Linked DNA regions of Heyndrickxia acidicola. The protein of the gene in region 2 binds, or shares a complex with, the protein of the main gene of each other region. Links are inferred from orthologs where the notes say so. Each region holds a gene or a part of one and is shown on either strand. Other genes may lie near its edges.

What was found.
Region 1: the proteins of A5N88_RS08170 (region 2) and fabF are in contact, whole or in part, in a solved structure (PDB 6OKG), measured with the Escherichia coli proteins. The link is inferred for Heyndrickxia acidicola from one-to-one orthologs.

The regions. Positions count from the first base shown.
Region 1 is NZ_KV440953.1:2,238,989-2,256,638, reverse strand. The notes cover bases 6,852-9,845. They hold fabF (beta-ketoacyl-ACP synthase II), read left to right. Parts: upstream 6,852-7,724; coding sequence 7,725-8,966; downstream 8,967-9,845. Other genes in these bases: A5N88_RS10515 (DUF2268 domain-containing putative Zn-dependent protease), read left to right, coding at 9,099-9,845; A5N88_RS10525 (beta-ketoacyl-ACP synthase III), read left to right, coding at 6,852-7,601. Outside these bases: A5N88_RS10565 (alpha/beta fold hydrolase), read left to right, coding at 1-120; A5N88_RS10560 (metal-sulfur cluster assembly factor), read left to right, coding at 184-492; A5N88_RS10555 (YjzC family protein), read left to right, coding at 789-968; ATP-dependent chaperone ClpB, read left to right, coding at 1,271-3,871; A5N88_RS10545 (YjzD family protein), read right to left, coding at 3,915-4,094; A5N88_RS10540 (alpha/beta fold hydrolase), read left to right, coding at 4,270-5,010; A5N88_RS10535 (type 2 periplasmic-binding domain-containing protein), read left to right, coding at 5,137-5,934; A5N88_RS10530 (hypothetical protein), read right to left, coding at 6,011-6,358; more of A5N88_RS10525, read left to right, coding at 6,663-6,851; more of A5N88_RS10515, read left to right, coding at 9,846-9,881; A5N88_RS10510 (ABC transporter ATP-binding protein), read left to right, coding at 10,065-11,087; A5N88_RS10505 (ABC transporter ATP-binding protein), read left to right, coding at 11,074-12,000; opp4B (oligopeptide ABC transporter permease), read left to right, coding at 12,015-12,980; A5N88_RS10495 (ABC transporter permease), read left to right, coding at 13,000-13,908; opp4A (oligopeptide ABC transporter substrate-binding protein), read left to right, coding at 13,925-15,724; A5N88_RS10485 (YjbA family protein), read left to right, coding at 15,906-16,658; trpS (tryptophan--tRNA ligase), read right to left, coding at 16,725-17,650. UniProt on the Escherichia coli protein: Involved in the type II fatty acid elongation cycle. Catalyzes the elongation of a wide range of acyl-ACP by the addition of two carbons from malonyl-ACP to an acyl acceptor.
Region 2 is NZ_KV440953.1:1,738,720-1,749,367, forward strand. What follows is about bases 1-2,924. They hold A5N88_RS08170 (acyl carrier protein), read right to left. Parts: upstream 1,618-2,924; coding sequence 1,384-1,617; downstream 1-1,383. Other genes in these bases: smc (chromosome segregation protein SMC), read right to left, coding at 1-404; rnc (ribonuclease III), read right to left, coding at 456-1,196; fabG (3-oxoacyl-[acyl-carrier-protein] reductase), read right to left, coding at 2,138-2,881; fabD (ACP S-malonyltransferase), read right to left, coding at 2,886-2,924. In the rest of the region: more of fabD, read right to left, coding at 2,925-3,827; phosphate acyltransferase PlsX, read right to left, coding at 3,842-4,834; transcription factor FapR, read right to left, coding at 4,956-5,531; ATP-dependent DNA helicase RecG, read right to left, coding at 5,636-7,684; sdaAA (L-serine ammonia-lyase, iron-sulfur-dependent, subunit alpha), read right to left, coding at 7,685-8,563; sdaAB (L-serine ammonia-lyase, iron-sulfur-dependent subunit beta), read right to left, coding at 8,669-9,331; A5N88_RS08215 (DAK2 domain-containing protein), read right to left, coding at 9,526-10,648. UniProt on the Escherichia coli protein: Carrier of the growing fatty acid chain in fatty acid biosynthesis.

The DNA.
Region 1 (17,650 bases), 510 kb from region 2 along the record:
CAAGATGAATATAAAGGCAGGGAAGATAGACTTGGCTTTATAACAGATCCACAGGCTGGACATAAGGTATCCAGGAAGGGTGTTCTTGAATCCGTAAAGTGGTTCGAAAAATGGTTATAGCCATTTGCTTTATACAATGCATTAAATTTGTTAAGATAAAATTTAGAAAGGAAGTGGGTAGGAATGAATGAAGATCTTAAAGAAAATATATATGGTGCATTAGAACAAGTAATTGATCCGGAAATTGGCATAGATATTGTTAATTTAGGTTTAGTATATGATGTAGAGCTGGATGATGAAGGCAAGCTTACTGTAACAATGACTTTAACCGCAATGGGCTGTCCTCTTGCAGGAGTAATTGTCGACCAGGTTCAAGCAGCTCTTCGCGATATTCCTGAAGTAAAGGATACAGAAGTAAATATAGTCTGGAATCCGCCATGGTCTAAGGATCGCATGTCCAGATATGCGAAGATTGCACTTGGTTTAACGTAAATAGTGTTGTTCTCGCAAGTCCGTTAAATTTAGATATTAGCTCATTTTAAAGGAAAGAAAGGAACCAGTAGCAAAAACTGGTTCCTTTCTTTCCTTTAATGTTTCATCAGAGCTAAAAAGGGGGCCGTTTCACACGAATGAGCAAAAAACAACAAGTCCTTTTCTGGCACAATGATAATTGGATCGAAAAATCATTTGGCAAAATAAACAGGTCGGCTGGAAAAAAGTAATGCTTATGCAATCGGTGATTTTACATAGAATAAAAAAGTCTAAAGACGAATTAAGGAGGCAGGAGAATGGGGCAAAAGAAACGTTTTCACTCAGGAGATAAAGCGCCAAACAATGGAGTTTATATTGAGGTTGGTGAAAATGGGAGCAATGTTGTGAATCCCAAAAGTGTCCGTTTAAAAGCCGGTGACCATTTTCCGGAAACTTCAAATGATGAGCGTCATTGGACATATAGAAGAAAGCCTTAAACCATCCTTCGGGGTGGTTTTTCTTAATTGAAGGCTGTTTTTGCATAGATTGTTTCTTTACGTACCAGACAACATTCCGTATGTTGTCTGTCTTCGTGGCATCTTTTCGGCAGCTATTCACATCATTTAATACTAAATCATGATTTTAAATCATTTTTTTGTGTCAATTAGCAACAAAGTTTACGAAAAGAGCCTACTTGAAAATCAAATGGAAAATCGCAGAAACTGCAGCCTAACTTTTTGCTTTGAAGGCAGCAGATGGCATAAAATGAAAGATAAGTGATGTTTAGTGGGGTGACAGGATGGATATTGAGAAATACACATTTACAGTACAGGAAAGTCTCGCTGCAGCCCAGCAGCTTGCAATACAAAGGAACAGTCCTGAAATTACCATTGCGCATGTATGGAAGGCATTGTTAGAAAGGCCTGATAGCCTGCTCATGACAATTTATGAAAGAGCAGGTATTAATAAAGAAGATTTGTCAGCTTTTTTGGAGACTGAATTGAAAAAGCTTCCCGAAATCAGCGGAAGTACTTTAACTGGACAATATATATCGAGCGGTCTTCAGCACCTGCTTGCTAAGGCGGATGAAGAAGCAACCTCTTTTGGCGATCAATTTATTTCAGTGGAACACCTAGCTGCCGCCTTAATGGAGCAAAAAACCAACCCAATTACGGAGTATCTACATAAACAAAAAATCAGCAAAAAGTCTTTGTTAAAACAAATAATGGCGATAAGGGGGCAACAAAAAGTGGAAACGCAAAATCCTGAAGCGACCTATGAAACATTAAAGAAATATGGCAGAGATCTGGTTGCTGCAGTAAAAGAAGGAAAAATAGACCCTGTTATTGGAAGGGATACTGAGATTAGGAATGTCATACGAATTTTATCCCGCAAAACCAAAAACAATCCTGTCTTAATAGGAGAGCCCGGCGTTGGAAAAACAGCTATAGTGGAAGGTCTTGCTCAGCGAATTGTCCGCAGGGATGTTCCTGAAGGCTTGAAGGATAAAACCATTTTTGCTCTCGATATGGGAGCTCTTGTGGCAGGAGCTAAATTTCGAGGAGAGTTCGAGGAACGCTTAAAGGCTGTTCTTCATGAGGTGAAAAAAAGTGAAGGGCGCATCCTTTTGTTTATTGATGAACTGCATACCATTGTGGGCGCGGGTAAAACAGAAGGAGCAATGGATGCAGGAAACATGCTAAAACCTATGCTTGCAAGGGGTGAACTGCATTGTATAGGAGCGACAACTCTGGATGAATACAGGCAATATATTGAAAAAGATCCGGCTTTGGAACGCCGTTTTCAGCAGGTTCTTGTTCAGGAGCCTACCGTCGAAGATACCATTTCCATTTTGCGTGGTTTAAAAGAACGATTTGAAGTGCATCATGGGGTCAATATCCATGACCGTGCTCTTGTCGCAGCAGCCACATTATCCAACCGCTATATCACCGATCGTTATTTGCCTGATAAAGCCATCGACCTGGTAGATGAAGCGTGTGCAACGATTCGTGTTGAAATTGACTCTATGCCGAGTGAATTGGATGAAGTGACGCGCCGGGTCATGCAGCTGGAAATTGAAGAAGCTGCATTAAAAAAGGAAAAGGATGAAGCAAGCAAAGAGCGCCTATCCATTCTTCAGAAAGATCTTGCAGACCTTAAAGAAAAAGCCAATGAAATGAAAGCAAGATGGCAGTCTGAAAAAACAGAGCTTCAGCAAATTCAAGAGAAAAGAGAGCAGCTTGAAAAAATGCGCAGAGAGCTGGAGGAAGCAGAAAATCAATATGATTTAAACCGTGCTGCTGAGCTGAGGCATGGAAAAATCCCTGCATTTGAAAAGGAGCTTAGAGATCTTGAGTCTGCATTGGCCAGCAAGCAAACTGAAAACCGACTACTTCGCGAGGAAGTCACTGAGGATGAAATTGCCGCTATCGTCGGACACTGGACAGGAATTCCGGTATCCAAGCTGGTGGAAGGAGAAAGAGAAAAGCTATTAAAACTTGAAAGTATTTTACATGAACGGGTAATTGGCCAGGATGAGGCCGTTCAGCTTGTCAGTGATGCTGTCCTGAGAGCAAGAGCAGGGATAAAGGATCCAAACCGGCCGATTGGTTCATTTCTTTTCTTAGGGCCGACTGGGGTGGGAAAAACAGAGCTGGCCAAAACATTAGCGCAAACTTTATTTGACAGCGAGGATCAAATGATCCGAATTGATATGTCAGAGTACATGGAAAAACATACTGTTTCAAGGCTGATTGGTGCTCCTCCAGGCTATGTTGGATATGAGGAAGGGGGGCAGTTGACCGAAGCCGTCAGGAGAAAACCTTACTCTGTTATACTTCTTGATGAAATTGAAAAAGCGCATCCTGAGGTATTTAATGTACTGCTTCAAATTCTGGATGACGGCAGGGTAACGGATTCACAGGGGCGAACAGTCAATTTTAAAAACACAGTGATTATCATGACATCGAATCTGGGATCTCATTTTTTACTCGAAAGGAGCCAAGAGAGTGATGATATATCAGAAGAAGCGAAAGAAAAGGTCTTTAGCCAACTGCGAGCTTCCTTCCGTCCTGAATTTTTGAACCGTGTGGATGATATTGTCCTCTTTAAACCGCTTAATATAGACAATATTAAAGGAATTATTTCTAAACTAATTCAAGAACTCCAATCCAGGCTGAGCGAACAACATATTCAAATTGAAATGACAGAAGAAGCAAAAGAATGGATTGCGGAATCTGCCTATGATCCGGTATACGGAGCCCGGCCGTTAAAAAGGTATATTCAACGTCAAATTGAAACAAAGCTTGCAAGAGAAATGATAGCAGGCAATATTCTGCCTTATCAAACGGTCGAAGTAAGGAAAGCTCATGATAAACTTGATATCCTTGTTAAGCATTAAGGCTGTAAAAAAAGAAAAAACCTTCCATTCAAAGGAAGGTTTTTTAATGCTCGTTTGATGCTTTTGGTATGCTTGAACTGACTGCAATAATAAGAATAGTGAAGATTACAGAAAGAATTGTTGCAGTTTGGAAGCTATAGCCTGTATTAGTCATAGAGCTTGTCACATAAAAAAGCATTTGAACTAAAAGGAAAGTCCAGATCAATGTAAAGACATATTTCATTTCTATCACCCCAAATATCATCAATTAAAGATGGGTATTAACTCAAAAATCCTCACTTTAGATTACCACAACTCCATTTATTAATAAAGTGAATTCTTTTAGGCTATTTTCTCTTCCAATACCAATCCTTATGCATATGGTAAATTGATTTATACTGCAAGAAGGAGACATCCTTATGAGGCAAGAATCATTTTTATTTAATAAGCAATGGTGCAATGTGCATTACCCTGAAAAGCCGAATGGTTTTGCGATTTTCATCATTGGCGACCAGCAGCACTTTGTTCAAGAAGAGACAAGTTACTGGACACAAAATGCAGACAGAGAGGCCATGATTCACAATTTAACAAATGCCGGCTATCTTGTATACTATTCTAACCTATATGGAAACCATTGGGGAAACGCTGCTTCCGTTCAGCTTGCCAGGGGATTGTATCACCTAATCATGAAGAAAGCGATCTTAAATGAAAAAATCCATATCCTTGCGGAAGGGATGGGTGCGTTGACGGCGATCAAGCTACTTCCATTTTTACAGGATAGGCTTCGGTCAATCGTTCTTTTAAATCCTTGCATTTCATTGAGAGCGCATATTGACCAGGAAAAAAACAGGATATTTTTTTACAAAAAACTTTTGAAGGAGATTCAAACCGCCTACGGTGAATGCGGTATGGATTTTGTCATAGACAATTATTATGAGGATTCATCCCGGATTTTAGCAGATATGGAAGTTCCGCTGTATATCCTTCAAATCATTGACCGGAATATGTATACGAAGCAGAAAGAGTTCCTTGAAAAGATATACGAAAAGAGAAAGACGGAGCATTTGCAGGTAATGTGCCATTATCTCCTTTTTGAAAATCGTCTTGGCATTCCTAGAAAGATGGCTGCTTTTTTCCATGAATACGAAAAACAATTATAGCTTGTTATTTTGACTAATGATTTCCTTCCAATTAAAAAAAAGGAAAGTTCAGCAACTAAAGTTAAAATTTTTTATGCTGTTCAGCATAGCATATAAGGTAAGCGGGGAGTTAGGGGGGGCTCTTTTTTGAACAGTGTGGTATTGTCGGCAAGAGAGTTTCTTGGTTTTGAAATTTGTAAGGCACTTCTGGAAGAAGGCAGCTGTGTTTATGCGTTTGATTATGGAGAATGGGACAGCGGATTATATGAAGAAAAATGGCTTGAGATTGGAAGAAATGCAAATCTGACTTTTTCGCCAGTATTGGAAGAAGCAATGATCCCAGAGAAAGTAACCTGTTTTATTCCTCTATTTGATTATGCGACAAGAATGGATGAAGAATCTATTTACTTCTTAAAAAAAGATCTCATTACTTTTATGAAATCTGCTCGAGACCGTATTGAATTAACTGTTTTCATTGCTCCGAGCCAGCTATTGAACGATAACAGGGATGAATATAAAGTGATTTATTCAATGCTTCAGGAGTGTATGGAGATAATAAAAGAACAAAAGTGGCAAGTGGTATATGTTCCAACTTTGTTTGGGCCATGGCAGCCTGAGGGTTATTTGTTTCAACAGATTTTAAATGAAGATATAAAGGACCGGTTTCTTGATGATCCTGAGGATGCCATCTTTATCACAGATGCAGTTCATACTTTAATTAAGGAATCTAGAAAAGGAGATAATAAATCCAGGTTTTTGCTTAAGAGTGAAAAGGAAGGAAACTGGCTTTTATGTCTTGAGGCCTTGAAAAAGGGCTATAAGGAGGACAGAATCATTCTTGAAAAGAACCTCAGTGATGTAAAAGTAATACCTGTTGCTGAAACGGTGTCCCCATTACAGGTTTTTAGAATTCAAAAGCAGCGGGTGAATGATTTTTGTAAATAATCCCGGTCCTGCCTATCCAAAAATAAAAGAGCAGATAAGGACCTTTCATTAAACTCCTTATCTGCTCTTTTTCGAATTATTTATCCTTTTGGAGGAATTTTTCCATAAAAGGCGTGACTTTTTTAAACATTGGGCGCAATTCACTGAGAGAAACCATTAATTTATCGACATGATTTAACATCTCATCAAAGTCGATATTTTTAAATGTTTCATTATTGAGTATTCCGTCAAGCATTCCGTCTATGGAGCCTGAATTAGCTGGTTCCTGTTCTTTTTGGACCAGTCCTCTCCTATTCTGTATGCCTCTCCTTCCAAAAAACATCCGATCAAAAGGATGGACTCCGACTGTATTACCAACCTCTTGAACACTTTCCTCCATTGGAGATTCCATAATGGTTTCTTCTCTTTGTATGTCTTCACTCATCTGGCTATACACCCCCTATTCTTTGTCAATACACCATATGCACAAAAAAGGAATGGGGATGGACGAATGTCATGGGTGATTTTCGACAATGTTTGATGGATGACAAAATGTATTCAGACTGCTATAATTAGTATCAGGTCATAATAATTGATATAAAAGCTTAGGCATGATAATTATTTAAAATTTTCTTGGTGTTTATGTACAAAATAAGAAGAGAATTTTAGGTTTATATTAAGAAAGAAAACAAATGCACTGTTGTAGAAGCAGCAGGAAGTGAAATTTTTACGGAAAGAAGGAAATGTCGATGAATGCAGGGATTATTGGAGTTGGAAAATATAATCCGGAAAAAGTGTTAACCAACTTTGATTTGGAAAAGATAATGGATACCTCTGACGAATGGATCCGCACTCGTACAGGTATTGAAGAACGCCGCATTGCTTCCGATGACTATGATACATCAGACTTGGCCTATGAGGCAGCAGTTAAGGCAATTGAAAATGCGGGAATTACTCCTGAAGAAATTGATATGATTTTAGTGGCTACAGTAACACCGGACACTCCTTTTCCTTCGGTTTCCTGCATGCTGCAGGAGCGGCTCGGTGCAAAAAAAGCAGCGGCAATGGATATTAGCGCTGCCTGCTCAGGATTTATGTACGGTGTTGCAACAGCCAAGCAATTTATTGAGTCAAATGCTTATAAGTATGTTTTAATAGTGGGTGTTGAAAAGCTTTCAAAGATTACAAACTGGGAAGACCGAAATACAGCCGTTCTGTTTGGTGACGGTGCCGGTGCTGCCGTAATGGGCCCTGTCTCAGAAGGTAAAGGAATTTTATCTTTTGAATTGGGTGCTGACGGCACAGGTGGAAAATACCTTTATGAAGATGAAAACAAACATATTGTCATGAACGGGCGGGAAGTATTTAAATTTGCCGTAAGACAAATGGGGGAATCCAGCCTGAATGTTTTAGAAAAAGCAGGCCTTACAAAAGAAGATGTGAACTTTCTTATCCCGCATCAAGCTAATATTCGTATTATGGAATCTTCAAGACAGCGTTTGGAGCTGCCAATTGAAAAAATGTCCAAAACAGTTCATAAGTATGGAAATACTTCCTCGGCATCCATTCCAATGTCATTAGTGGATGAACTGGAAGCAGGAAATATCAAAGATGGTGACGTTCTGGTATTGGTTGGCTTTGGCGGAGGACTAACTTGGGGAGCCATTGCTATGCGATGGGGACGTTAACAAGTTATTAGTGAGTAGTGATTTATTCATATTTGCATTATAATGAGAAAAAAGGAAGAGATTATCTGTAAAAAATATGGCTTAACATTTAATCTTCTTGGTTAAGTGAAGGAGATGGATAAAATGGAAAATAAACGTGTAGTAATTACAGGAATTGGAGCCGTGACTCCACTTGGAAATGACGTGGATACAACCTGGAAGAATCTTATCGATGGAAAATCAGGCATTGGCCCTCTAACAAGGCTGAATCCTGAAGATTATCCTGCAAAGGTTGCAGCGGAAGTGAAGGATTTTGACATTGAGGCTTACTTAGAAAAGAAAGAAGCCCGTAAAATGGATCGCTTTACACATTATGCCATCGCTGCTTCGACGATGGCAGTTAAGGATGCCAATCTCACCATTAATGAAGAAAACGCTGAAAGGGTTGGCGTTTGGATTGGTTCTGGCATTGGAGGAATGGAGACTTTCGAGCAGCAGTTTGAAGTCTTTTTAAATCGCGGCTACCGCCGTGTCAGCCCATTCTTCGTGCCAATGATGATTCCGGATATGGCTGCAGGTCAGGTTTCTATTTTGCTCGGAGCAAAGGGAATTAACTCCTGCACAGTAACCGCATGTGCAACTGGGACAAATTCAATTGGAGATGCCTTTAAGGCAATCCAGCGCGGAGATGCAGATGTAATGATTTCCGGTGGTGCAGAAGCCCCTATTACAAGAATGTCACTTGCTGGTTTCTCAGCAAATACAGCTCTTTCGACAAATCCTGATCCCAACACGGCAAGCAGGCCATTTGATTTAAATCGTGACGGATTTGTTATCGGAGAAGGTGCCGGGATTGTTGTGCTGGAAGAAATGGAATACGCGCTGGCTCGCGGTGCAAAAATATACGCTGAGGTTGTAGGATATGGATCAACTGGGGATGCCCATCATATCACTGCTCCTGCTCCTGGAGGCGAAGGCGGCGCGCGTGCGATGAAAATGGCGCTGAATGATGGAGAGTTATCTCCAGAGTCAGTAGACTATATTAATGCGCATGGAACAAGTACAGGTTATAACGACAAGTATGAAACGATGGCTGTAAAAGAGGTCTTTGGCGATCATGCTTATAAGCTTGCCATGAGTTCGACAAAATCCATGACAGGCCATTTACTGGGTGCTGCTGGCGGTATTGAAGCTATATTTTCCGTACTGGCTATTAAAGACGGAAAAATACCTCCAACCATTAACTTGGAAACACCTGATCCTGAGTGTGATTTGGACTATGTTGCTAATGAAGCACGAAACGGCAATGTAAATGTCGTAATGAGCAACTCTTTGGGATTTGGCGGACATAATGCAACACTTGTATTTAAAAAGTTTGAAAAATAATGCAGAAGACAGGGACATGTTGGTTCCTGTCTTTTTCTTTGAATTATATGAAAGCATGTAATCCTAAACCCATTCCATTACTTCAGCATATGATAACAACAAATATGAGGGGAAGAGGAGAACTGAAAAATAATGGGTGTTATTAGGACAGATAAATGGCTGGATGAACACTTTTATAAACCAATCGATTTACTGAAAAAAACAAGCTCATTCAGAACGGATGAAGTGAGCGGCTTTTATGATTATCTAAAATTTTTTGGCATGTACCAGCCATCTGGACACTCCAAGGTTGTTTATGAAGAATTGAAAACTGTCAAGGCATGGGAAATCATTGAAAACTTATATTTGAAATATAAAAAGATATTTAATGGCCCGGAAGTGAATATCTACATTTTTCCGATAAATGTAACGAATCGACAATTAATGCGCCAAACCAATGGAAAATCTGGAGTTACAATTGAAAAAGATTTATACTTGTTCCTTTCTCCACTTGCCGATAAAAAAGAGTGGGAAGCGCTGTTTATCCATGAATATCATCACGCTGCTCGAATTCAAAAACTGAGAAAGAAGCCGTTTGATTTTACTTTGCTCGATTCCATGGTGCTCGAGGGGCTTGCTGAACATGCAGTTGAAGAATACTGCGGGGAAAAGTATGTAGCAAAAATGAGCAAAGGACATTCAGATAAACTCCTGAAGCGTTTCTGGAACAGTGATTTTAAGGGCAGGTTAAATGTCTTGAAGAAAGAGAGAATCCATGATGATTTGCTATTCGGTAAAAGACTGGTTCCACACATGATGGGCTATGCTCTAGGGTATAAAATAATAGAGGAATATAAGAAGAATTATCCATTTTCTACACAAGAAAAAATCGACATTCCTTCAAAAGACTTACTAATTAGAAATTTTTTGGAATAACAAAAGCCCTATAGAACAGGGTTTTCAGCCTACGTATTTGTCGAAAATAGTAAGATAATTAAAAAAACACTTGCAACTGTAAACTAATTGTAATATTATTTTATTCAAATATATCAATTAAATATAAGTCTTTAGACTTTTTGGAATATTGCATCTAGTACTTTCAAATTAGGGGGCTGTTAAATGGGGAACACACCACTTTTACAAATCCGAAATCTTTGTACCTCATTCCGCATACAGGAACATTATCATGCAGCAGTGGATGATGTTACTTTAACTATTAATGAAAATGAAGTTGTGGCAATAGTAGGTGAATCAGGGTGCGGGAAGAGTGCTCTAGCCCTTTCTGTAATGGGGCTTCATCCAAAAGAACGTACGAAAATAGATGGAAAAATAGATTTCAATGGAATAGATTTATTATCTTTGAATGATCAAAAATTAAATAAAATTCGGGGAAAGGATATCGGTATGATATTCCAGGATCCTTTATCTGCATTAAATCCATTAATGAGAGTGGGGAAACAAATTGAAGAAAGCATGAGTTACCATTTAAAGCTTTCTCCATCTCAAAAAAAGAAGAGGACTTTGGATTTGTTAAAGCAAGTGGGAATTCCCGTTCCTGAACGTACGTACATGCAGTTTCCTCATGAACTATCTGGAGGGATGAGACAAAGGATTGTTATTGCCATTGCAATTGCTTGTGAACCTTCATTAATTATTGCAGATGAACCGACAACTGCACTTGATGTTACTATTCAGGCACAAATAATGGACTTGTTGAAGGATCTCCAAAAACAGCTGAAAACAGGCATTGTACTAATCACCCATGATTTGGGAGTTGTTTCGGAAATGGCTGATCGCGTAGCTGTAATGTATGCAGGAGAAATTGTTGAAATGGCCGATGTTTATACAATTTTTCATAATCCTTTACATCCATATACCCGATCTTTGCTAAATTCAATCCCCTCTTCCAAAAGTGACGCGGACCGCTTACATGTAATAGAAGGAATTGTACCCCCGTTGACCAAATTGCCAAGAACCGGGTGCAGATTTAAGTCACGTATTCCATGGATTAACCAAAATGAACATGAAGAAAATCCTGTTCTGCAAGAGATAGAACCGAACCATTATGTAAGATGTTCCTGCTATAAAAACTTCCACTTCCCAGATCAAAAAGTAGGAGAGCAAAACTATGACATTTCTTAAAGTAAATAACTTAAAAGTTTATTATCCGGTTCGAGGTGGTTTTTTTCGAAGAGTTGTAGAAAATGTGAAAGCTGTTGATGGAATCAGCTTCGAACTGAATAAAGGAGAAACATATGGACTTGTAGGAGAATCTGGCTGTGGAAAGTCTACAACCGGCAGAACGCTTATAGGCCTAAATCGAGCAACCTCCGGAGAAATCAATTATAAGGGCAAAAATTTAGCTGCTATCAAGCCAAAGGAATTTAACCAGTACCGAAAAGAAATTCAAATGATTTTTCAGGATCCATATTCGTCATTAAATCCTAAAAAGAGAGTACTTGATATTATAGCAGAACCTCTTCGGAATTTTTATAAGCTTACCGCAGGAGAAGAAATGCATAAAGTACAAGAGGTAATTGAAAAAGTCGGCCTTAATTCGGAGAGCATTTACAAATATCCACATGAGTTTTCAGGAGGACAAAGGCAAAGGATTGGAATCGCAAGGGCCCTGACGCTTAATCCGCAACTAATTATAGCAGATGAACCTGTTTCTGCCTTAGACGTTTCTGTACAAGCCCAGGTAATAAATTTTATGAAGGATATACAAAAGGAGTTCAATCTAACTTATTTATTTATAAGCCATGATCTTGGTGTCATCCGTCATATGTGTGACAGGATTGGAATTATGTATAAAGGCCAGCTGGTTGAGGAAGGCAACAGCCAGGACATATATGACAATCCTATGCATATATATACAAAGAGGTTAATTGCTGCAATACCGGAAATTAATCCTTCTGATCGTCTGAATAAGATTAAATACCGCAAAGAAGTTTCTGAAGAATACAATAACCATTCAAATAAATTCTTTACTGAAGAAGGGAAAGCCTACCAGTTGAAACCAGTTTCTAAAACACATCTTGTAGCGCTGCCGTAAGGGGGAATAAGGCAATGATCAAATTTATTATCCGCAGGATTCTTATTATGATCCCTCAGTTATTTATTTTAAGTATATTGATATTTTGCTTAGCTAAGGCTATGCCGGGGGATGCTTTGACGGGTGCCGCTTTTAACCCTCATATGAGCCAGCAGGCTTTACAGGAAATGAAACAAAAATTGGGGTTAAATGACCCTATGCCTGTACAATATGGGCGTTGGATTGAGGGAATATTCCATGGGAACCTGGGGACATCATATGCTAATCAAAGGCCAGTAACAGATATTATTAACGAGCGTCTTTCAAATACACTGACTCTGTCCATTTGTATATTAATAGTTACATATTTAATTGCTATCCCTTTAGGAATAGTAAGTGGGCGATGGCCAAATTCTTGGTCTGATAAATTGATAACTGGCTATAATTATGTAACCTTTGCCACCCCTTTATTTATATTTGCATTGCTGGTTTTATTTCTTTTTGGGTTTGTACTTCAATGGTTTCCTACAGGAGGAAGTGTTGACATCCAGCTTACACAAGGGTCATTTGCATATTATGTAAATAAAATTGACCATCTAGTTCTACCGACTATTTCAGGGGCAATTATTCAAACAGTTGGTACAGTACAGTATTTAAAAAGCGAAATTATTGATACAAAGTATAAGGATTTTATTAAAACGGCGCGTGCTAAAGGAGTTCCTGAATCAAAAATTTATACAAGACATATCCTGCGGAATTCGATTCTTCCAATTGCTGCTTTTCTTGGGTATGATATTACACTTGTTATTGGAGGAAATATCATCCTAGAAGGGATATACAGCTTTCCGGGACTTGGTCAGTTGTTTTTACAATCAGTCACTTCAAGGGACTTCAGTGTGGTAAATGCACTTGTAATGTTGACCGGACTTGCTAGTTTATTTGGAACATTGCTGTCAGACATCATTCTTAGCGCAGTAGATCCTCGCATTCGCATCGAGTAAAGGGCTGGAGGGAGTTAAAATGAAAGTAGTAGAAGAAAGTATAAAACCTGGCAATGTCCTAATTACAAAAAGTCCATCTGCGGTTTCGATCATGTGGCGGGAGATTGTTAAAGATCGAATGGCATTATTTTCTTTAATATTACTTGCTTTAATACTAATAGCCATTTATGGAACATCATTGGTGTTAAGTCAAGATGCCATTACTAAAGTAGATATTTTAGCCAGTGAATCACCGCCATCCGCTGCTCACTGGCTTGGTACTGATACCGGAGGCCGTGATATATTCGGATTGCTTATCATTGGAGGGAGAAACTCCTTTACCATTGGCTTGTCCATTACATTGATAACAGGTTTTATTGGCCTCGTGGTAGGTTTGATAGCAGGATATTTTGGAGGCTGGGTGGATAATGTCATAATGCGTATCATTGACTTTATCCTTGTGCTGCCATTTTTAATGTTAATTATCGTATTCGTTACTTTAGTCCCTAAATATAATGTGTTTTCCTTCATTATAATTATGTCTGCCTTTTATTGGGTTGGTAAAGCTAGATTAATAAGGTCTAAAGTACTTGCTGAAAGGGAGTTAGATTACGTAAATGCCTCTAAAACGCTTGGAACACCAAATTGGAAAATTATAATCAGAGAAATACTACCTAATATGAGTTCAATAATCATTGTAAGCTTGACTTTAAACTTAGCTGGAAATATTGGAATTGAATCAGCGCTTAGCTTCCTGGGATTTGGTTTGCCTGCAAGTTCTCCAAGCTTAGGTACACTTGTGAGCTATGCACAGGATCCAGATGTCATTCAAAATCAATGGTGGGTATGGTTACCTGCATCTGCATTAATTTTAGTGCTGATGCTGTGTATAAATTTTATTGGCCAAGCTTTAAAAAGGGCTGCCGATGCAAAACAAAGGTTAGGATAAAAAGGGGGAAGAAAAGTTGAATAAGAAAAAAAGTTTTACTTTGGCGAGTATAACACTTAGTGCAGGGTTGTTACTGGCCGCATGTAATAGCTCGACTACAGGGGGAAATACTTCAGTAACGGGAAAGGATGGCAAGCTTGATACCAGCAAATTTCCGATTATGGTTTCGAGCAATAAGGCTCCAATTAAAGGTGGTACACTTAACTACGGTTTAATATCAGATACTCCGTTCCAGGGTACCTTAAGTGAAGAGTTTGAATCGGGTGCACCAGACCAAGAAGTACTTCAGTTCGTTGAGGAATCAATTTTTTCAACAAACAAAAACTATGAAATTACCAATGATGGAGCATGTACTTTCACAATTGGAAGCGACAATAAATCCATTACCATAAAAGTAAAAGACGGTGTAAAGTGGTCTGATGGACAGCCGCTTACTGCAGATGATATTATCTTTCCTTATGAGGTAATGGGAAGCAAAGATTATAATGGTGTTCGATATGGCGATAACACAATCACGCAGGATATTGTCGGAATGGCAGCATACCATGCTGGAAAAGCTAAAACGATTTCCGGTCTGCAAAAAATCGATGATAAAACTGTCAAAATTTCTTTTAATCACGTAAATCCAGGACTTTTAACAGGTATCTGGTCCTATGCAATGCCAAAGCATTACTTTAAAGGCGTGCCAATCAGCAAAATGGCTACTTCGGATCAAGTGCGTAAGAAACCGATTGGTTTTGGACCATTTGAGGTATCAAAAATTGTTCCAGGGGAATCCGTGGAATTTACGGCAAATCCAAATTACTACAAAGGGAAGCCTTTATTAAATAAAGTAATCCTAAAAGTGGTGAACCCACAGGTTGTAGTGAAATCCCTTCAAAACGGAGATATTGATATTGCTGAATTCCCAAGCAGTTCTTATAAAGGCAATGAAAATCCTAAAAACTACAAATATATTGCCCGGTTAAATTATGCATATTCATATATTGGCTTTAAACTCGGACATTGGGATGCTAAAAACAATGTAGCTGTAGCAGATCCGAATTCACCAATGGCTAATAAATCTCTTCGCCAGGCATTAGGTTATGCTCTTGATATGAAGACTATTTCTCAAAAATTTTATCAAGGTTTAAGCTTCCCGGCTAACTCAATTATTCCTTCATTCTTCAGTCGTTATCATGATGATAACATTAAAGGCTACACATTTGACCCTGAAAAGGCTAAAAAGCTTTTAGATGCAGCTGGTTATAAGGATATTGACAAAGATGGTTACAGAGAAGATCCGAAAGGCCATAAACTTGTATTAAACTTTGCTGGTATGAGTGGAAGCAAGGTTGCAGAACCTCTTGCTCAGTATTATATCCAAGCATGGAAAGCAATTGGAATTCATGTTCAACTACTCGATGGCCGTCTGCAGGAATTCAACACCTTCTATGACAGAGTAGGAGATACAGGAAAAGATGATCCGAAGATTAATATTTATGCAGGATCTTGGCTGACAGGTACAGATCCGGATCCATCTGGATTATATTCAAAAACATCCCTGTTTAACTTCCCTCGTTTTGTGAATAATGAAAATGAAAAGCTTTTACAAGAAGGCATCAGTGCCAAAGCAATGGATCCAAATTACAGAAAACAAGTGTATGACCAATGGCAACAGCTTATGTTTGATCAAGCTCCTGTAATTCCGACTCTATATCAATATCAAGTATATGGTGTTAACAACCGTGTAACTGGATATACTGCGGATACTGCAAGTCTGTGGTGGTATAAAGTTGGCGTAACATCAGATAAACCGGCAACAGCAAACAACTAATAATATTGAAAAGAACAGCTTGAGGGCTGTTCTTTTTATTTTGACTGTAAAAGAAAATGTCCAGAAAATTACTAAATGGATACAGCGCAAAAGTGAATTATCTTTTCATGGAGAAACAGGAATAAATTAACTTAGGACTGCCTATACTGAATGACAAACAGTAGTGAAGCGAGGGGTTAAGATGCTGTATCTTCATGATGTATGGGTTAATTGGTTTGAAGGAGAAGAAAATGGTTACAATGTTTGCTATTTTCATGAATGGCGGAGAGATGATGTTATAGAACTGTTAGATCAAGTTCCGCTGATTCTGGTAGAAAGTGTATTGTATCATTACATAGAAAATGAATTAGGGGAATTGCCTCAGGGATTGTTAAATGACATCTACCAAAAAGCTTATTTAAGAAAAAACCATGAACGGGTTCAATTGGAACATTGCTTTGTGGTAACAGATGGCAAAGGGATCCTGGCTGTAGACACAATAGGATACAATATTCCAATTAGAAAGAGCCGATTGATTCCACGGCAGGAACAGCTAGTGTACGACATGATTGAGCAGCATGAGCCTGTAAATTATCATTTTGAAAGAGAAGAAGGAACAAAAGAGTATCATATACTTTCACCAGAACCTTCTTTAATGAAAGGCTTGACTAGAAAAGAACGTCAGCTCAAGCAGTTATTATTTATGGCCCTTGATCAGCTATACAGCTCCAAAAATGTGGCTGAAGTACGATATTGGTACACAGAATGGTCGCCGGTAGGCTATCAGGAAATTCAGGAAATGGAATTTTTAGATGTTTGGAATCGTTTATATGAAGAAGTAAAAACAGGCTGGTCGGACAAGCATGAATTGCTCTGTGAAAATCTTGTAAAGGGACAGCCTTTTTTTGAAAAGCTGTGGGAAATGGAGCATAGTGAGAAAAGTGAATTAACATAGAAAAGAAGGTGCATGGTTATATAAGCTTTTAACCTGCACCTTTTTTTGTCTTTATCTAAACTGAAATTACTTTCTTTTTCGTCCTAATCCCATTGCATTTTCCATCTTTTTCACCATTTTATTGGCTACAAAATTGGCTTTTTCTGCGCCCTTATCCAAAAGTTCATCCAATTCTTCGGAGTTCATTAGTTTATAATACTTTTCCTGAATAGGAGCAAGGGTTTGGACAACTACTTCCGCCAAATCGCTTTTAAATTCTCCGTAGCCTTTCCCATTGTACTTTTCTTCGAGCTCAGGGATGGAATAATTGCTTAAAATGGAATAGATTGCAAGAAGATTGGAGATTCCCGGCTTATTAACTGTATCGTATTTCACAATGCCTTCTGAATCTGTCACAGCACTCTTAATTTTTTTCTCAATTTGTTTCGGTTCGTCCAGCATAGAAATAAAAGCTTTCGTGTTTGGGTCTGATTTACTCATTTTTTTAAGTGGATCCTGTAAGGACATTACTCTTGCGCCAACATCCGCAATTTTAACTTCCGGGATCGTGAAGATGTCGTTATATTTTTTATTAAAACGTTCAGCCAGATCCCTTGTTAATTCAAGATGCTGCTTTTGGTCTTCTCCTACCGGAACTAAATCTGTCCCATACAGCAGAATATCAGCAGCCATTAATGGAGGGTAGGTTAACAAGCCCGCAGAAACCGCTTCTTTCCCGTTTGATTTATCCTTGAACTGTGTCATTCTTTCTAATTCGCCGATGTAGGCAACACATTGAAGCATCCATCCTGCCTGGGCATGTGCGGGAACTTCTGATTGAACAAACAGAATTGCCTTTTCGGGATCAATTCCTACAGCGATATACATAGCAGCAAGGCTCTTAATGTTCTTTCTTAGCTCCAATCTGTCTTGAGGGACGGTAATAGCATGTTGATCTACAATACAAAAGTAACAGTTGTAATCATTTTGCAGCTCAACAAACTGCCGCATGG
Region 2 (10,648 bases):
CGTCCTAATCCTGAATCCATAAAAAGGTCGACAATATCCTTCAACCTGCAAGACTGCTTATTGATTGAAAACTCACTCTCTCCTGAACGGTATACACGGCGGGATACGCTTACCTCATTGTATTCAATAGGCAGTTTGTGGTCTTCATTATCCAGAGTAAGGGTTACTTCTGCAAAATTCAGTGCTTTTCTGGAATCGCTCCCCGCGAAGATAATATCTTCCATTTTTCCTCCGCGAAGAGATTTTGCTGATTGTTCACCAAGTACCCATCTGACTGCATCAATAATATTGCTTTTCCCGCTACCATTAGGCCCTACCACCGCTGTTACTCCTGTTACAAAGTCGACAGAAATTCTTTCAGCAAAGGATTTAAACCCAATAATGTCTAAGCGTTTGAGGAACATCCGTGCTCCTCCTTTCATCTGTCCTGCCAGGACCGTTTTTTATTTATACTATTATTGTTTCTCTTTCAGTTTGCTTAAGGCTATCTGGGCTGCATGCTGCTCTGCTTCTTTCTTAGACCTGCCGGCTCCTTCGCCCAGTTCTAGGCCGTTTAATGTAACACGTGATACAAATTCCCGGCTATGAGCAGGTCCTCTTTCGTGCAGTACCACATATTCAAGCATGCCTGCACCATCTTTTTGTACAAACTCTTGCAATTGACTTTTAAAATCCATCACATGAGAAAAAGCACCAGCATCTACTTTTGGAAAAACGACTTTTTCCAAAAACCCTATTACGGTATCTAACCCTTGATCCAGGAATAACGCCCCAATAAAGGCCTCGAAAACATCCGCCAACAAAGCAGGACGCATTCTTCCTCCTGTCATTTCTTCCCCTTTGCCCAGCATGACGACATCTCCAAACTTCAGTTCGTTTGCAAATGTCACTAATGAAGGCTCGCAAACAATGGCTGCTCGAAGTTTTGTCAGTTCTCCCTCACTCATTAAAGGATATTTTTTATAAAGGAATTGAGAAACAGTCAATTCTAGAACTGCATCTCCAAGGAATTCAAGACGTTCATTATCTTCATAGGGTTTTTTGCGATGCTCATTCACATATGATGAATGCGTAAAAGCCTGTTTCAAAAGCTTTGTATTTGTAAATGTATAGCCAATCCTTTCTTGAAAGATTTTAAATTTTTCATCTGTCCTGGCGACAGTCTTTCTCTCAAAGAGTTTGTTTGTTTTACGCATGAAACCTCCACCTTGCTAATAATATTCATTATAAAAAACAATATAAAAAAGTACATTTAAATTTTATATAAAAAACCGGTCAAGTGCAAAGGCATCTTGCAAAAGATCATGCGCTTGATGTAATTTCCTTTTAAAAACATATAAAAAGCCCCGTTTAAAATAAACGGGACATTGAAAACCTGAACGATTATTGCTTACTTTGTATGTAATTCACAGCGTCTCCCACTGTAGCGATTTTTTCAGCATCATCGTCTGAAATCTCCATATCAAACTCATCTTCTAATTCCATGACAAGTTCAACTACGTCAAGGGAATCTGCCCCAAGGTCATCCTTAAAATTCGCTTCTAAAGTTACCTTAGACTCTTCTACACCAAGACGGTCAACAATGATTTTTGTTACACGTTCTAATACTTCTGCCATTTGGTTCACCTCCCCTCAAGCCATTATAGAGGATTTCCTTAAAATAATAAAGCGAAACTTGCATACTCAAACTTTTCTATTTATTTAGCGAAAAGCGGAAAGTGCCTGCTTATCGGCGACAAGCATAAGTCAAGGCGGCTGAAGAGGTTCGCTCTTTAACCTCTCTGACGGCTTGGCTTATGACCTCGAGCCGATGGCACTTGGAGCTGGACATAACGAAAAGCGGAAAGTGCCTGCTTATCGGCGACAAGCATAAGTCAAGGCGGCTGAGAGGTTCGCTCTTTAACTTCTCTGACGGCTTGGCTTATGACCTCGAGCCGATGGCACTTGGAGCTGGACATAGCGAAAAGCGGAAAGTGCCTGCTTATCGGCGACAAGCATAAGTCAAGGCGGCTGAGAGGTTCGCTCTTTAACTTCTCTGACGGCTTGGCTTATGACCTCGAGCCGATGGCACTTGGAGCTGGACATAGCGAAAAGCGGAAAGTGCCTGCTTATCGGCGACAAGCATAAGACGTTACCCTTACATCACCATTCCGCCGTCAACATGCAACGTTTGTCCTGTCATATAATTGGCATCATTAGACGCCAGGAATACCGCTACTTTTGCTACATCTTCTGGATTGCCAAAGCGGCCCAGAGGTATTTGCTTTAGCATTTCTGATTGAATTTCTTCTGTCAGTTCTCCTGTCATATCTGTTGTAATAAAACCTGGCGCTATGGCATTTACGGTAATTCCACGAGTAGAAAGTTCCTTAGCGGTTGTTTTAGTTAATCCAATAACACCCGATTTTGCTGCAACATAGTTGGCTTGTCCAGGATTACCGCTGATCGCAACAATGGACGCCACATTAATAATCTTGCCGGATCGTTGCTTCATCATCTGGCGTGTAACGGCCTTAGTGCATAGGAAGACGCCCTTTAAATTCGTATTGATGACATCATCCCATTCGTCTTCCTTCATTCTCATTAACAAATTATCTCTCGTAATGCCTGCATTATTCACCAGAATATCGACCTTGCCAAAATGGTCAATCGTTTCTTTGATCATATTTTGGACATCTTCAGCATTACCAACATTGCATTGGACAGCAATCGCCTGGCGGCCAAGCTCCATAATTTCCTGAACAACCTCGTTCGCCTTTGCTTCGCTTCCGGCGAAATTCACGACAACGTCCGCACCTTCTCTTGCAAATTGAATCGCAATTTCACGCCCTATTCCTCTGGATGCTCCTGTCACGATGGCTACTTTTCCTTCTAGTTTCATGAGTTTATTCCCCTTTAATCGCTTTAATGACTTCCTTACAGCTGTCTAAATCCTGCACGGCATAAGTATTGACTGATCTGTCCACTTTTTTCACTAGTCCGGAAAGAACTTTTCCAGGACCTACTTCGACAAAAGTATCGACTCCCAGTTCAATCATCTTTTTGACAGAATCCTCCCACAGAACAGGAGAATAAAGTTGTTCTATCAGTTTTTCACTAATCTCTTTTGCATTTGTCAAAATATCTGCCGTAACATTTGCAATGACTGGAATTTCTGCATCCTGAATTTGTATGGACGCAAGCTCTGCTTTGAATTTTTCAGCAGCTGGCTTCATAAGTTCTGAATGGAAAGGCCCGCTCACCTGCAGCGGAAGAGCTCTTTTTGCGCCTTTTTCCTTAGCCAGTTCACATGCAAGCTCTACACCCTTTCTTGCACCGGAAATAACAATTTGTCCAGGACAATTTAAATTAGCGAGCTGAACCGGATGTCCCTGTTCAGAAATCTGCTGTGTTACTTCCTGGAGAGCTTCTCTGTCCATTCCTAGTATTGCCGCCATTGTGCCTTCTCCATTTGGAACCGCCTCTTCCATGTACTGTCCCCGCTTATGGACGGCATATACTGCATCTTCAAACTTGATAGCTTCTGAAGCAACAAGAGCAGTATATTCCCCAAGACTATGGCCTGCAGTATAATCTGCTTGAATACCTGACTCCGAAAAAACCTTAAGGATTGCAATACTTGTAGTTAAAAGAGCCGGCTGTGCATTTGTTGTTAGCGTTAATTCTTCCTGAGGGCCATTAAAGGTGATATTGGATAATGAGTACCCCAGACGGCTGTCAGCTTTTTCAAAAATCCCTTTTGCCTCTGGGCTTGCCTCTGCAATGGATTGGCCCATCCCAACTGTCTGTGATCCTTGTCCCGGAAAAACAAATGCTATTTTCCCCATAGTAAATTCCTCCTTCATTCCATTTCGTTTTTAGATACAGCATTTTTAATTTTATCTACTACTTGGTGATTAACCATGTCACGCGCCTGACGCACTGAATGGTAAATTGCATTAGCATTCGAAGAACCATGCGCTTTAATAACTGGCGCCTTGAGGCCAAACAGCCCCGAACCGCCATATTCCGTATAATCCATGAGCCCTTTGAGTCCTTGTAGGTCAGATTTAATCATTCCTGCAGCAATCTTTGTTTTTAAATTGCTCATTAAGACCTTTTTAATCATGGAAAACAGGGAGGAGGCTGTACCTTCAATCGTTTTTAATACCATGTTACCTGTAAATCCATCTGTTACAATGACATCCGCAGGCCTTTTTAGAATATCCCTTGATTCAACATTTCCAATAAAATTAATATCTGCTTCTTTTAGGAGTTCAAAGGTTTTTTTCGTTAATTCATTCCCTTTTTTCTCCTCAGTTCCAATATTTAAAAGTCCCACTTTGGGATTTTCAATTCCACGGACTTTCTCCGCGAAAATTGAACCCATAATAGCATACTGAACAAGATGCTCTGCCTTCGCGTCTGCATTCGCTCCGAGATCCAGCATGACTACTCCTTGCACATCCATTGTAGGGAAAACCGAAGACAAAGCAGGCCTTTCAATCCCCTCAATACGGCCTACGACAAACAAGCCCGCTGCCATCAAAGCTCCTGTATTGCCTGCAGAGATACAAGCATCAGATACGCCATCCGCAACGGATTGTGCCATTAATACCATGGAGGAATTTTTCTTTCTTCGCACTGCACGTACCGGCTCATCGGTCGCTTCTATTACTTCTTCTGTATGTATAATTTTAACCCTGGGATCCTCTACTAAATATTGCTTGATTTGGTGCTGATCCCCATATAGGGTTACTTCAATATCATTAAATGCCTTTATCGCTTTATTGACACCCAATACAATTTCTTTGGGAGCATGGTCCCCTCCCATAGCATCTATAGCTATTTTCATTTTTATCATCCTCTTCATATGTGGTACAGGCAGTTTGGAAGCCCCATCACCTTAAAGCCATTGGAGCGTCTTCTTGAAATAATATCTTCCTGTTTGGCTTAGAGAGATCGCTGTATGAGGATTATTCTTCTTCCGCTTTACTATTCCGATACATTTCAAAATCACCCTTAAAAACCATGTCCTTGCCTACATGACTGATCACTTCAACTATGGAGCGCCCATGATCCGGATTTGGCTTAAGTACCTTCGCTTTAGCGATGACCCGCTCACCTTCTTTAACTGGTCTGGTAAAATGGATGTTCGCTTTTGCCGTTAAAGCCAATTCATCATTGATAACTGCTACTGCAAGAGAGTTTGCTTGAGCAAATAGATGGTGCCCCCGGGCAATTGAATTCCGCTTAAATACGTGCTCTTTTTTTACATCGAAAATGGAAATTGCACTTTCGTCCAATTCAATATCAATTACCTCTCCTATCACTTCCTCAATAGGGAGAGCCCTGACTTCATCGTCGAATCTCTTTTCCGCTACATTCTTGATTCGCTCCCGCAGCTCAGGTATCGATAGCTCCATGCGGTCCAAGCGAATCGTTTGAACACTTACATTGAAATGTTCAGCAAGCTCCTCATCTGTAATAAAAGGATTTTTCTTTATTTTTTCTTGCAAATGATACTGCCGTTCTTTTTTTTGAATTCTCACAAAAAAACACCATCCGAAATATTAGGACTTGGTACTAACAGTAGTATATAAAAGGAAAGAGAAGAATGCAAGGAGTGAACGGATTTCCCACCTTCTTCTCTCTATTAATCTAGCTTTTCACCACTTAATACTCCGGATTCCTCAATCGATTTCCTTAAAGCGGAATATTTCGGATTTCCCCAAAAATCCTCCTGGTTAATAAGAACAGCAGCATCTTGGCGAGCTATTTCAAGCGCTCGATAATCATGGATAATATCCGCCACTTTAAACTCAGGCATTCCGCTTTGCTTTTTCCCAAAAAAATCTCCCGGCCCTCTAAGTTCGAGGTCCTTTTCACTTAAAACAAACCCATCGTTTGTCTCTGTCATAATTTTCATTCTTTCTTTTCCAACATCAGTTTTCGGATCTGCCATCAAAATACAGTAAGACTGATCACTTCCCCTGCCAACCCTCCCCCTTAGCTGGTGGAGCTGTGACAGACCGAAACGCTCGGCATCATAGATTACCATTATGGTTGCATTTGGAACGTTTACTCCCACTTCAACAACGGTTGTTGAAACTAGGATATGAGTATGATTTTGGCTAAAGGATTTCATTACTTCCTCTTTTTCATCATTCCGTAATCTTCCATGCATTAAACCTACCTGATATCTTCCAGAATAATGGATAGCCAGCATATCGTGTACATCAATGGCATTTTGCACATCCAATTTGTCCGATTCCTCTATCAGAGGGCAAATTACATAGGCTTGTCTTCCTTGAGAAAGTTCTTTTTCCACAAACCCTAGAACCCGTTCAAGCATTTCCTGCTTTACCCAATAGGTCTCTATTATTTTGCGTCCAGCAGGCATCTCATCAATAATCGAAACGTCCATTTCCCCAAAAGCTGTTATCGCAAGTGTTCTAGGAATCGGGGTTGCTGTCATGAAGAGAACATCAGGATTTTGCGCCTTCTCTCTCAATATCCTTCTCTGATTTACTCCAAACCGATGCTGTTCATCGGTAATGACAAGGCCAAGCTTTTGAAATTCAACATCGTCCTGTATTAAGGCATGTGTGCCGATTAGGAGATCAATTTCTCCACTTTTAAGTCGGGATAGGAGTTCTTTTCTTGCTTTTCCCTTTACAGAGCTGGTTAATAGAGCTACATTGACGCCCTGGGGCGATAAAAGGTGATCAAGCGAGTCTGCATGCTGCTCTGCAAGGATTTCTGTAGGAACCATTAAAGCTCCTTGATATCCCGCGGTAATGGTTGAGTATAACGCAATGGCAGCCACTACTGTTTTTCCTGATCCTACATCCCCCTGCAAAAGACGATTCATGCGAAAGGGAGATTTTAAGTCTGCCGAAATTTCATTTACAACCCGCTTCTGTGCATTTGTTAATGGAAAAGGCAATGAAGCTATAAATGCTTTCACTTTTTTTAAATTATACTTTTGTGGGATTCCCTTTGAATTTTCCCTTTCAAATTTCCTCAACGCCTGCATTTTCAGCTGAAAAGATAAAAACTCTTCATAGACGAATCGTCTCCGGGCATGCTTCACTTCATCCTGTGAAGCTGGAAAATGCATAATTCTTACCGCCTGCTGGCGATCGACTAACTTATATTTTTCCTGCAAATCCTCAGGGAGCGTTTCTTCGATTTGATTACCATACGTTTCAAAGGCAGTTTTAATGTAACGCCTTAGATTCTTTACTGATAGGCTGCCTTTAACAGAATAAACCGGTTCAAATTCAGCAGGTTTTGTATACGGCCCTACAGTAGCTTCCTGGGCTGTAATGGTCTGCCTGTGCTGATCCCATTTCCCTGTAACTGTAAGGAAATCATTAATATTCATTTTTTTCTTTAAGTATGGCTGGTTAAAAAACATCGCCTTAATTAGATGCCTTCCAACCAAAAGGCGAACCGTCAGACGCGATCGCTTTTTACTATAAAAGACAAGAGAAGGCTCGCTTTGAACCTTCCCCTCCACTGTTATTTTTTCATCGTGCTTTACATCCATTAAATCACGCAAACGATAGTCTTCATATCGATAAGGGAAATGATCCAATAAATCCCCAATCGTGTAAATACCCATGACTGCGAGATTCGCTTCCGCTTCCTGTCCTATTCCTTTGAGCAGAGTGACGGGTACATTTAAATTCTTTTCCACTTACTTCAGCGGCATACCGAAGATCTTTGCTTCAAGCCTGCGACCTGTCGGAGTGTCCGCCAACCCTCCTTGAGCAGTTTCTCTTAAGGCAGAAGGCATGCTTTGGCCAATTTTAAACATCGCATCAATAACTTCATCACAAGGAATTCTGCTAGTGATGCCGGCAAGCGCCATATCTGCAGCAACCATTGCATTTGCTGCTCCCATTGCGTTTCTTTTCACACATGGTACTTCTACCAGTCCAGCAACGGGATCACATACAAGACCGAGCATATTCTTTAGTGTAATAGCCATGGCTTCTGCACATTGAGAGGGTGTGCCGCCTGCCATTTCAACAATGGCTGCGGCAGCCATGCCAGCTGCTGATCCAACCTCTGCCTGGCAGCCTCCGGCAGCTCCGGAGATAGAGGCGTTGTTTGCCACTACGAATCCAAATGCGCCAGATGTAAAAAGAAAATGAATCATTTGCTCGCGAGTAGGATTCAGTTTTTTCTTCACCGCAAATAATGTGCCTGGAACGACCCCTGCAGATCCCGCGGTCGGGGTTGCACAAATGGTTCCCATTGCAGCATTTACTTCATTCGTTGCCACTGCTTTACTGACAGCATCCAATATGGTTTCTCCTGACAGGAAATTCCCTTTTTCAATATATCGCTGCATTAAGACGGCATCTCCGCCCGTTAGACCTGAGTGGGACCTGACTCCCTGCAACCCTTTTTCAACTGCTTCTTCCATTACCCTTAAATTTTCATCCATCCTGCTGAGAATCTCTTCTTTAGTTTTCCCCGTAAATTCTACTTCCTGTTCAATCATAATATCGGATATTTTTTTATTTTGACTTTCAGCTAATGCAATTAATTCAGCTACGTTGCGAAACACGGCTGACAGAACCTCCTTTTGAAATCAAGCTGAGAAAGCGCTATCATTATAACACTTCAGCAAAAAACTTATTTTGTATAGACTGGCATATTGGCTTGACCGAAATTAATCAACAACCCGAGCCACCTGAATGATATTAGGCAGTTTTTGTATCTCCTGTAAAACGACTTCGTCTATATTTTGATCAACTTCTATCGTCATTAACGCCATCTGTCCTTTTTCCTTACGTGATACTTCCATATGCCCTATGTTTAATTCATATTTTGATAGAACATTAGATACGGCGGCAATTGCCCCAAAACGATCATTATGAACGACAAGAATGGCAGGATGGTGACCAGAAAGCCTTAACTGAAATCCATTCAGTTCGGTAATCTCGATTTTTCCGCCGCCAATGGATATTCCCACAAGCTCCATTTCTCCATCTTCGTCCCCAATTATTATTTTGGCTGTATTTGGATGCTCAGGTACCGCATCTTCTTCAATAAAGACAATATCCATGCCTTGATCTTTTGCAATATCCAAGGCAGATATTATTCGTTCATCAAAAGTATCAAAGTCCAGTAAACCGCCTGTTATCGCTACATCTGTTCCATGGCCTTTGTACGTTTTGGCAAATGACCCATATAAAGAAATCTTTGCCCAAGCAGGCTGCCTTCCAAATAAATTTCGAGCAACACGGCCAATTCTTGCTGCACCTGCAGTATGTGAACTCGACGGGCCAATCATAACTGGACCAATGATGTCAAATACACTTTTATATTTCATTTTTCCCACTCCCTTTTTCTTCAGAGCAAGGCTTACCCCTTCTATTATATGCAAGTTTAATTGCAAATGAAATAGAAGGGCTTCCCCTTCTATTCCTTTTTTTGTTCTGGCGGCTTTGGATGGAAACAAGTCAATGCTTCCTTGCCGGCTCGTCTTATGCTGGTCGCCGATAACCAGGCGCTTTTCGCTTTTCGTTATTCAACCGCAAAAATGAATGAATACAACGGCTGTTTTCCGTCATGAATTTCAATTTCAACATCTTCATATTGTTCACTTATAAAGCCCTGAAGGGTTTTCACTTGCTCACTTGTAACGCCTTCCCCGTATAAAATAGTCAATATTTCGGTGTCCTCATCAAGCATTTTTTGCAATAATTCCTGAGAAACGGTGATTAAATCAAGATTTGTACAAACAATTTTCCCCTCTTGAATCCCCATATAATCGCCCTTGGAAATGGCAATTCCGTCTATTGTTGTTTCACGCACAGCGTACGTAACCTGACCGGATTTCACCTTTCCCAAGGCTTCATTCATTGCTTCATTATTCACTTCAAAGGAGCTTTGCGGATTAAAGGCAAGCATGGCAGACATCCCCTGAGGAACCGTTTTGGACGGAATCACGATCACATCTTTGCTGGACACTTCAGCTGCCTGTTCTGCCGCCATAATAATATTTTTATTGTTAGGCAAAACAATTACTTTCTTGGCATTGGTCTTTTCGATAGCATTCACAATATTTTCTGTGCTTGGATTCATCGTTTGACCGCCTTCAATGACCACGTCAGCTCCAATGCTTTTAAAAAGCTCAGCTACTCCCTGGCCCATTGTTACGGTTACGATGCCATATTCCTGTTCTTTTTTACTGGAAGGCTGTTCCTCAAGCTGGTTATGGGTTTCACCCACAATATTAGTATGCTGCTGCCTCATGTTTTCAATTTTCATATTGATAAGACTGCCATACTGCTGCCCATAGGTAAGCACTTTGCCAGGTTCTTCAGAATGAATATGAACTTTTGCAAGTTCATCATCCGAAATGACCAATAAGGAGTCACCGTATTGACTTAGGTCGTTACGGAAGCTTTCTTCATTAAAAGAATTACCTTTTAATTTTTCTTTTTCAAATTTCACCATGAATTCGGTACAGTAACCGAATTTAATATCTTCCGTTTTCATAAAGCCCTGGACGTTTTTATGATGTTCGGCATTGACAAGCTCATCCATTTTAGGCATTTGATATGCTGAATCCGAAAGGGCCGTCCCCTTTAATTCAGCTAAAAATCCCTCTAAAATATAAACAAGTCCCTGCCCACCGCTATCG